2 regions of the Aminobacter sp. SR38 genome follow, and region 2 is predicted to be linked to the other one. Evidence: predicted binding sites of a transcription regulator. Region 2 holds the regulator's gene; the other holds the start of a gene.
What was found. The regulator PhoB, encoded in region 2, activates phosphate uptake and scavenging genes when phosphate is short. The targets are predictions, from matches to a motif close to TGTCATNNANCTGTCAT.

Region 1 (5,158 bases), 2.8 Mb from region 2:
CGGGCGGCCAGCAGCAGCGCGTGGCGATCGCCCGCTCGCTGTGCATGAACCCGCGCATCATGCTGTTCGACGAGCCGACCTCGGCGCTCGATCCGGAAATGATCAAGGAGGTGCTGGAGACCATGGTCGGCCTCGCCGAAGAGGGCATGACCATGCTGTGCGTGACCCACGAAATGGGTTTCGCCCGCAAGGTCGCCAACCGCGTCATCTTCATGGATCAGGGCCAGATCGTCGAAGAGAACACGCCGAGCGAGTTCTTCGACCATCCGCGCCATGAGCGCACCAAGCTGTTCCTGAGCCAGATCCTGCACTAGCGCAATTCCAGGAAAGTGTGCGGCGGTTTTCCCTAGGAATTGCGCAACAACAAGGTTCTAGAGAGTTTCCGCGATTCGAAGAAAAGCGGAAATTCTCCAGGGACCTGCCGCAAGATCAAAAAGCCCGGTCGTATTTTGGCCGGGCTTTTTTGTTGCTACTGCTGGACCGAAGCGGGGACGGGACCGGTTGAAAAGAATTCTACGTCTGCTCGGCGCTGTCGTGCTTGTGGCCGTGGCGGCGGTGGCCCTGGGCACGCTGGTGCCGCGGCCGCTGTTCGGGCGTGCTGACGATCAGGCCGCACCCCGTCATATCCTCGTCTTCACCAACCCGATCCACACCGACATCGCCGTGCCGATCGACGATGCCGTGCTGCAGAAATTCGGCTTCCTGCTCGACGCCGGCATCCAGGCCGACCTGCCGGCGGCGCGTTACCTGGTGTTCGGCTGGGGCAGCAAGGCCTTCTATATCGGCACGCCGACCTGGTCGGAGCTGAAGCCCGGCCCGGTGTTTGCGGCGCTGACCCTCGACAATTCGGTCATGCATGTCGACCTCGCCGGCGATGTCGACCTGCCTCAGCCCGCCGTCCAGCGTTTCGAACTCGGCGAGGCGGGTTTTGCCGCCATGCTCGACTTCATCGAGCGCAGTTTCGTGCGCGACGAAGGGGCCGTTCAGCGCATTTTCGGGGTAGCCTATGGCGAATATGACGGCTTCTTCGATGCCCATGGCAAGTTCAACGCACTCGCCGGCTGCAACACCTGGACGGCGGCGGCACTCCGGGAAGCCGGCTTGACGACAGGCTGGTGGAACCCGCTGCCGGCGACCTTGAATTTTTCGCTCGGCCTCTACAACCGGTCGTCGGATGATCCAGGCGGCGACCAGCCCGGCGGCGTCCAGCCATAAAGCCAGTCCATGTCGGCGGCGAGGCTCGCCGGCGACTTGAACCTGAGGAACAGGTTGCGGGCGAGCGCCACCGGCCCGCTCGCATGCCAGGCGAAATGGTTGAGCGCGCCGCGCCGCGCCACCCTGGCGACACGCGCCTTGCGCGCCGCTTCCCACTGTTGCAGCGCATCCGCCTTGTTCTGGGCGGCGAGCACGGCGTCGGCCAGCGTCCAGGCATCCTCGATCGCCATGGCGGCACCCTGGGCGGCAAAGGGTGTCATGGCGTGCGCCGCATCGCCGATCAGCACGATGCCGGATGCCGAGGTCCAGGGACGGGAGGCATCGACAGTGTGCAGCGGCCACACCGTCCACGGCCCGGCCTCCTGGACAAGCCGGGAGAGTGCCGGGGCCGTGCCCTGCATGGCGCGGGCCAGGGCGCCGGCATCGGTTTCACCGGACCATTGCTCGGAAATTGCCGTGCCGGGGGTGAAAGCGACGAGATTGACCGCATGGCCGGCGCGGACCGGATAAGCGACGAGGTGGAAGCCCGGATGCAGGAAGGTCGTGACAGTCGTCAGCGATGTCACTCCGGCGAACTGCCGGCCCAGCTCGCTGTCGACCGGGATCGTCGTGCGCCAGGCCAGCTCGCCCGAGAACCGGCTCTTTTCATGCGGGCCGACAAGGCGCCGGCTGGCCGACCAGACGCCGTCGGCGGCAACGAACAGGCCGGCCTCTTGCTGTGACGCGATGCCGTCCTGGGTGATCGAGATGCTGAGGCCGTCCGCCCTGGGCTCGACCGTGTCGACCGTCGATCCGGTGGCGACCGAGATCAGCAGGCTTTCGCTGACGCGGCTGAGCAGCGCCGACTGCAGATCGGCGCGGTGGGCAACGAGGTAAGGCGCCTTCCAGCGGCGTTCGGCCGCAGCACCCAGCGGCACGCGGCCGCGCTCGATCAGGCTTGCCGCGCAGCGCAGCACCACCGCCTCGGGCCGCACGGCAGACCTGCTGACCAGATCGAGCACGCCGAGGCGGTCGAGAATGCGGGTGGCGTTGGGAGAAAGCTGGAGACCGGCGCCGACTTCTTCGAGCACCGGTGAACGTTCATGGACGTGGACACTGACGCCGTGCCGGGCAAAGGCAAGGGCGGCGGTCAGCCCCGCGATGCCGGCGCCTGCAATGACGACCGGCGGCGACTGCATGATCGTGCCTGGGCCTCAGGCGGCGCGGTCGATGGCGTAGAGGCTGCCCGCCGGCAGGGTCTCGGTGGCCTTCAGCTTGGCGGAGTAGCGGTACAGCGTCGAGCAGTAGGGGCAGACCTTCTCGGAATCGGCGCCCATGTCGAGGAACACATGCGGATGGTCGAACGGAGCCTTGGCGCCCACGCACATGAACTCCTTGACGCCGATCTCGATCACGGCATGTCCAGCGTCGTTCTGGAAGTGGGGGATGGAGCCACCGGCCATGGTATTTTCCCTTCTGAGGACCCTTATTGCAGAGCGTTTGTATCATAAGCGGCGGCTTTGCAAGACGCTGAAATGAAACTGTCGCAATTGCCTGTCAGAGGATAAGTTGAGCCGGATAAGCGGCGGAACGCGGCAGTGGGGAAGGGTTGTCCAAATGAATCAGCTGAAACCGGTCCATACCGATTTCGTCAACGACAAGTCGCCGACCGGCGCGGTCGACGGCAATCCGGACCGCTTCGTCAACCGCGAGTTTTCCTGGCTGCAGTTCAACAGGCGGGTGCTCGAGCAGTCGCAGAACCCCAACCATCCGCTGCTCGAACGCGTCCGCTTCCTGTCGATCTCGGCCGGCAATCTCGACGAGTTCTTCATGGTCCGCGTCGCCGGTCTCGCCGGGCAGGTGCGCGAAGGCATCACCATCCGCAGCGCCGACGGCCGCACGCCGGAACAGCAGCTCGACCAGCTGCTGCACGAGGTCGAGCGACTGCAGGAAGACCAGCAGAAAAGCCTCGCCAGCCTGCTCGAGCTGCTCAAGCTCGAAGGCATCGAGACCATCGCCTCGGCGGATCTTACCAAGGAAGAGCGCAAGTGGCTCGAAGATCATTTCATGGAGCAGGTCTTCCCGGTGCTGACGCCTTTGTCGATCGACCCGGCGCACCCGTTCCCCTTCATCCCCAATCTCGGCTTCTCGATCGCCCTGCAACTGCGCCACCGCAAGAGCGGCGAGGAGATGACGGCGCTGCTGCGTCTCCCTGTCGCCCTCAAGCGCTACATCCGCTTGCCCGACCGCAAGCGCTCGGTGCGTTTCATCCCGATCGAGGAAACGGTCAACCTGTTCATCGGCAAGCTGTTCCCCGGCTATGAGGTCAAGGGCTCGGGCACCTTCCAGATCATCCGCGACAGCGATATCGAGGTCGAGGAAGAGTCCGAGGATCTCGTCCGGCTGTTCGAGACGGCACTCAAGCGCCGCCGCCGCGGCTCGGTGATCCGCGTCGAATTCGACAGCCTGATGCCGGCCGAGCTGCGCGAGTTCGTTGCCAGCGAACTGGGTGTCGCCTCGAACCGCGTCAGCGTGCTGAGCGGGCCGCTGGCGATCAACCAGATCTCGGAGATCGTCTCGATCGCCCGTGACGACCTGAAGTTCCCGCCCTTCAATCCGCGTTTCCCCGAGCGCATCCGCGACCATCGCGGCGACTGTTTCGCGGCGATCCGCGAGAAGGATTTTGTCGTTCACCATCCTTATGAATCGTTCGACGTGGTGGTGCAGTTCCTGCGCCAGGCGGCGATCGATCCGGAAGTGGTGGCGATCAAGCAGACGCTTTACCGCACCTCCAACGACAGCCCGATCGTGCGCGCCCTTGTCGACGCCGCCGAGGCCGGCAAGTCGGTGACCGCACTCGTCGAGCTCAAGGCGCGTTTCGACGAGGAGGCCAATATCCGCTGGGCCCGCGATCTCGAGCGCGCCGGCGTGCAGGTGGTGTTCGGTTTCCTCGAACTCAAGACCCACTCCAAGATGTCGCTGGTGGTGCGCCGCGAGGACGGCCGCCTGCGCAACTACGTCCATCTCGGCACCGGAAACTACCACCCGATCACCGCGCGCATCTATACCGACCTGTCCTTCTTCACCACCGATTCGGCGATCGCGCGTGATGTGGCGCATATCTTCAACTTCATCACCGGTTATGCCGAGCCGGCCGACGAGATGTGCATCGCACTGTCGCCCTACACGCTGCGCAGCCGCATCCTCAAGCACATCGCCGACGAGGTCGAGCATGCCCGCGCCGGCCGGCCGGCGCAGATCTGGATGAAGATGAATTCGCTCGTCGATCCCGACGTCATCGACGCGCTTTATGACGCCAGCCGCAGCGGCGTCGAGATCGACCTGGTGGTGCGCGGCATCTGCTGCCTCAGGCCGCAGGTTCCCGGCCTGTCGGAGAATATCCGCGTCAAGTCGATCGTCGGCCGTTTCCTCGAGCACAGCCGCATCTATTGTTTCGGCAATGGCCACGGCCTGCCGTCGGACGAGGCGATCGTCTATATCAGCTCGGCCGACCTGATGCCGCGCAACCTCGACCGGCGCGTCGAAACCATGGTGCCGATCGCCAAACATTCGACCGTGCACGAGCAGGTGCTGGGTCAGGTCATGCTGGGAAATATCATGGACAACCAGCAAAGTTTCGAAGTATTGGCGGATGGAACCTCGCGGCGGATAACGCTCGACGAGGGCGAAGAGCCGTTCAATGCGCAGGAATATTTCATGACCAATCCGAGCCTCTCCGGACGGGGTGACGCGCTGAAGTCTCACGCGCCCAAACGCATTGCCCAGTTCAAGCGTCGCAAGAAGGCGGAGGCGGCGGCCGGCTGATGGCGCAGCTTTCGCAGGGCCGGCTCAAGGACCGCCGACCGCTGTCGATCATCGATATCGGCTCGAACTCCATACGTCTCGTCGTCTATGAAGGGTTGGCACGCTCGCCGACCCTTCTGTTCAACGAAAAGATGCTCGC
Region 2 (5,158 bases):
CGCTGACCGCGTCAGCTGCCCGTCCGCGCCGCGACATCGGCCTCAAGAAGCGCTATGCCGCCGAACGCCGCTTCCGCCTCTATGGCGTGCTGGCGATCGCCATCGGCCTGGCCTTCCTGGCGGTGATGCTGACCTCGATCGTTTCCAAGGGCTACACGGCCTTCTGGCAGACGACGGTGACGCTGCCGATCAACTTCGACGAAAAGATCATCGACCCGTCCAACAAGCGGGCGACCGATCCGAATGTGCTGATCACGGCGAACTATCCCAAGCTCGCCGAGCAGGCGCTGATCGAGAAGCTCGGCATCGACCCGAACAACAAGGCCGATGTGCGCAAGCTCAAGGGCTTCCTGTCCGACAGCTCGCGCGTCCAGCTCCGGGCGATCGTCGCCGCCGACCCGTCGGTCATCGGCACGACCCGCAACGTCGACATCCTCGCCGCCGCCAATCTCGACTCGGCTTTCAAGGGTCAGATCGACCTCGACGTGCCGGAAAGCCGCCGCAAGGTGTCGGACCAGCAGGTCGAATGGATGAACAAGCTCAAGGCCGAAGGCGTGATGGCCGAGCATTTCAACACCGGCCTGTTCAGCTACGGCGCATCAAGCCGTCCTGAAACGTCGGGCGTCGGCGTAGCCCTCATCGGCTCGTTCTACATGATGGTGATCGTGCTTTTGCTGGCGCTGCCGATCGGCGTCGCCGCCTCGATCTATCTCGAGGAATTCGCCAAGAAGAGCCGCTTCACTGACCTGATCGAGGTCAACATCAACAACCTCGCCGCCGTGCCGTCGATCGTCTTCGGTCTGCTCGGCCTGGCCGTGTTCATCAATTTCCTCGGCCTGCCGCGTTCGGCATCCTTCGTCGGCGGCCTGGTGCTGACGCTGATGACGCTGCCGACCATCATCATCGCGACGCGCGCCGCCTTGGCTGCCGTGCCGCCGTCGATCCGTTCGGCAGCGCTTGGCCTCGGCGCCTCGAAGATGCAGATGGTGTTCCAGCACATCCTGCCACTGGCCGCTCCCGGCATCCTGACCGGCACCATCATCGGCCTGGCGCGTGCGCTCGGCGAGACAGCACCGCTTCTCTTGATCGGCATGGTCGCCTTCGTCGCCGACTATCCCAAGACGCCGTTCGATCCCGCAACCGCACTTCCGGTGCAGATCTACATGTGGGCGAACGAGGCCGAACGCGCCTTTGTCGAGCGCATGTCGGGCGCCATCATCATTCTTCTCATCTTCCTCATGGCCATGAACATCGTCGCCATCGTCCTGCGCCGCCGCTTCGAGCGCCGCTGGTAGGGCATGGACAAGGAGCATCCTGCTATGAACATCATGACCGAAAAATCCCTCGACGACGCGGTGAATGCTGAGATGAACGCCAGAACGAACGAAATCATCAAGATGCGCGGCGACAAGGTGACCGTGCACTATGGCGAGAAGCAAGCGCTGTTCGGCGTCGATCTCGACGTTCGCCAGAATCAGGTGACGGCGCTGATCGGCCCGTCGGGCTGCGGCAAGTCGACCTTCCTGCGCTGCCTCAATCGCATGAACGACACCATCGACGCAGCCCGCGTCGGCGGCAAGATCACCCTCGACAGCGAAGACATCTACGATCCCAAGATCGACGTCGTCGAGCTGCGTGCCCGCGTCGGCATGGTGTTCCAGAAGCCGAACCCGTTCCCGAAGTCGATCTACGAGAACGTCGCCTACGGCCCGCGCATCCATGGTCTCGCCAAGAACAAGGCCGAGCTCGACGTGATCGTCGAGAAGAGCCTGCAGAAGGCCGCTCTGTGGAACGAAGCCAAGGACCGCCTCAACGAGCCGGGCACCGGCCTGTCGGGCGGCCAGCAGCAGCGCCTGTGCATCGCGCGCGCCATCGCCGTTTCGCCCGAGGTGATCCTGATGGACGAGCCGTGTTCGGCGCTCGACCCGATCGCCACCGCCAAGGTCGAGGAGCTGATCGACGAACTGCGCGAGAACTACACGATCGTCATCGTCACGCACTCGATGCAGCAGGCGGCGCGCGTGTCGCAGCGCACGGCGATGTTCCACCTCGGCTATCTCGTCGAGGAAGGCCCGACCGACAAGATGTTCACCAACCCCGACGACAAGCGGACGCAGGACTACATCACCGGCCGCTTCGGCTGAGTGGGTTTCGTCGCGGCACACGATACGAGGAAGAAATCATGGGCGAACATACAGTCCGGTCCTTCGACGAAGAACTTCAGCACGTCGACCAGCTCATCCGCGACATGGGCGATCTTTCCGGCGCAATGGTGGCCGGCGCCATCCGCGCGCTTCTCACGTCCGACCAGGCACTGGCGCAAAACGTCGTTGCCGACGATACGATCATGGACGCCAAGCAGCGCGATCTCGACAATTCGGCGATCACTCTGATCGCCAAGCGCCAGCCGATGGCGCAGGACCTGCGCGCCGTGGTCGGTGCCATCCGCATGGCGGGTGACCTCGAGCGCATCGGCGACCTCGCCAAGAACATTGCCAAGCGCGTCGGCGCCGTCGGCCAGTCGCCGACCCCGCGCAATCTCTCGCATTCGATCGATGCGATGGCGCAGCTGGTGCTTGGCCAGGTTCGCGGCGTCGTCGATCTCTATGTCGCGCGTCAGGCCGAGGGCCTGAAGGATCTGCGCGCCGACGACCAGAAGATCGACATCCAGTACACCGCCGTGTTCCGCGAACTCCTGACCTACATGATGGAAGATCCGCGCAACATCACGGCCTGCACGCATCTGCTGTTCTGCGCCAAGAACCTCGAGCGCATCGGCGACCATGTCACCAACATCGCCGAGAACGCCTATTTCGTCGTGACGGGTACGCAGCTGCCGCTGAACCGGCCCAAGGTCGACGAGACCACGACGACGGTTCCGGCCTGAGCATTTCCGCAACCGCATGCGTTTGGCGCGGGGGCGCTGCATAGGTTAAATCAGCGCATGGTCCACAAGCGGCCATGCGCAAGGACAAGGTATAGCCAATGATCGCTCCCAAGGTCATGGTCGTCGAAGACGAAGAGCCGCTGGGCGTGCTGCTTCGCTACAATCTCGAATCCGAAGGCTATCAGGTCGAGGTCGTCACGCGTGGCGACGAGGCCGAGATTCGGCTCCAGGAAAACGTGCCCGACCTGCTGGTGCTCGACTGGATGGTGCCGGCGCTGTCGGGTATAGAACTGTGCCGCCGGCTCAGGATGCGTCCCGACACCGAACGCCTGCCGATCATCATGCTGACGGCGCGGGGCGAGGAAAGCGACAGGGTGCGCGGGCTTTCGACCGGGGCCGACGACTACCTGGTCAAGCCGTTCTCGACGCCGGAATTCATGGCGCGCGTCAAGGCGCTGCTGCGCCGGGCCAAACCCGAGGTGCTGTCCTCGGTGCTCAAGGTCGGCGACATCATGCTCGACCGCGAGTCGCACCGCGTCTACCGCAAGAAGAGCGAGATCAAGCTCGGGCCGACCGAATTCCGCTTGCTCGAATTCATGATGCGGCACCCGGGCCGCGTGTTCTCGCGCAGCCAGTTGCTCGACAATGTCTGGGGCGAGACGATCTATATCGACGAGCGCACCGTTGACGTGCATGTCGGGCGCCTGCGCAAGGCGGTCAACAACGGCCGCATGCCTGACGTGATCCGGACCATTCGCGGTGCCGGCTACGCCATCCGCGAGGACTGAGCCGCTTCGGGCTCTTTTCCGCTCAGCTAGGCGACGTCGGCACCGGCACGGCGTGGAGCCGTGCCTGCGGCAAAAATCTCCTGATCAATGGCAAGCAGCGCGCGCATCATCGCGCCCTCGCGTTTGAGCGGAACCTCGTTGGGTTCGGTGTCGAAGGAGATCGCCTTCGAGTGCAGCCCGCCCGCCGTCTTGGCGATGGCCGCGCGCACATGTGGCTCCATGATGTCGAAGGCGGTTGCGCCGACGCCGACGAAGGCGAGGGGGGCGGGGTCGAACAGCGCAAACATCGAGCCGAGTCCAAAGCCGATGGCTTCGCCGGCCTTGCGAAAGGCCTCGCGTTCGGGGCCATCATGGTCACGTGCCGCATCGGCCACGGCCCTGATGTCGTCGTCGGACAGGTCGGCCAGCGGCTCGGCATTCTCGTCGCCAACCCTTGCGTTGCGCCAGATGGCGTAGTTGCCGGCATAGGCCTCGATGCAGCCGCGGCGGCCGCAACGGCAAAGCGCGCCGTCCGGGCGGTGGATCATGTGGCCGAACTCGGCACCCGACGACTGCGTGCCGGTGAACAGCTCGCCCTTGATGACGAGGCCCATGCCGATGCCGTGCGAGAGCAGGATGGCGATGAAGTCGTCGCGATAACGCACCGGATCTCGCCAGCGGAGGGCCTCGGCGATCATGTTGCAGTCGTTCTCAACCGAAACAGGTACGCCGAACTCCTGCTCCAGCCGGTCGGCGAAGGGGATGTCGTCGTATCGGGTGATCGGAGACCACAACAGCTTGCGCGAGGCGGCGTCGGTGATGCCCTGGACGGCGATGGCGATGCGTAGGACGGCGCCGCCCGAAGCGCCGGCGCTGTCGATCAGGCGCCGGACCATTCCGACGCATTCGTCGACCAGCGCCTCGGCAGGCATCTGCTGCGTGACAAGCCGCCGGGTCTCTTCGGTCACGGTGTTGCCGGCATAGTCGATGATGGCGGCGGACAGGCTGTTGAGCGAGAGCACGACCGCAACGACAGACGCAGCATCGGCATCGAGCATCAACCCGACCTGCGGCCGCCCCCGTTTCATGGAGACGGGTTCGCTGAACTTGGCCTCGGCAAGGATGCCTTCTGATATGAGATCGGAGGAAATCGTCGAGATCGTCGAATGGCTGAGGCCGGTGGTGGCGGCGATTTCGGTGCGCGATGGCTGGCTGGCTCGGCGAACCGCGGATATAACCATGGCGCGGTTGCGCCGTCTCAGATCGTCGTGACGTATGCCGACCGACATGTGCTCGTCTTCCTCCCGGCGAAGCGCTGCCCTTCTTAAGCGGCAGTCCCTTACGCGCCAAGTGATTGTGACAGAGCCAGCGCCAAATGTCTCTATTTATTTCGGGCTCCGAAAAAAATAAGGAGCGCTCGCGAAACCATGTTGACAGTGGCCGGGCATTGAGTCAGTATTTTTTCGAGGCTCGAAAAAAAAGAGCTTCTCCAAGGGCTATCGCG

Region 1: a site for PhoB is predicted at 2,726-2,742, ahead of IG197_RS04565 (RNA degradosome polyphosphate kinase). Genes of this name have one in related genera too.

What each region holds. Positions count from the first base shown of each region.
Region 1 is NZ_CP062112.1:931,158-936,315, reverse strand. It holds gene IG197_RS04585 (amino acid ABC transporter ATP-binding protein) at 1-314, shown strand, start outside; gene IG197_RS04580 (TIGR02117 family protein) at 502-1,215, shown strand; gene IG197_RS04575 (FAD-dependent monooxygenase) at 1,158-2,393, opposite strand; gene IG197_RS04570 (zinc-finger domain-containing protein) at 2,409-2,657, opposite strand; gene IG197_RS04565 (RNA degradosome polyphosphate kinase) at 2,812-5,019, shown strand; gene ppx (exopolyphosphatase) at 5,019-5,158, shown strand, end outside.
Region 2 is NZ_CP062112.1:3,788,523-3,793,680, forward strand. It holds gene pstA (phosphate ABC transporter permease PstA) at 1-1,295, shown strand, start outside; gene pstB (phosphate ABC transporter ATP-binding protein PstB) at 1,320-2,144, shown strand; gene phoU (phosphate signaling complex protein PhoU) at 2,183-2,887, shown strand; gene phoB (phosphate regulon transcriptional regulator PhoB) at 2,986-3,675, shown strand; gene IG197_RS18600 (ROK family protein) at 3,702-4,943, opposite strand.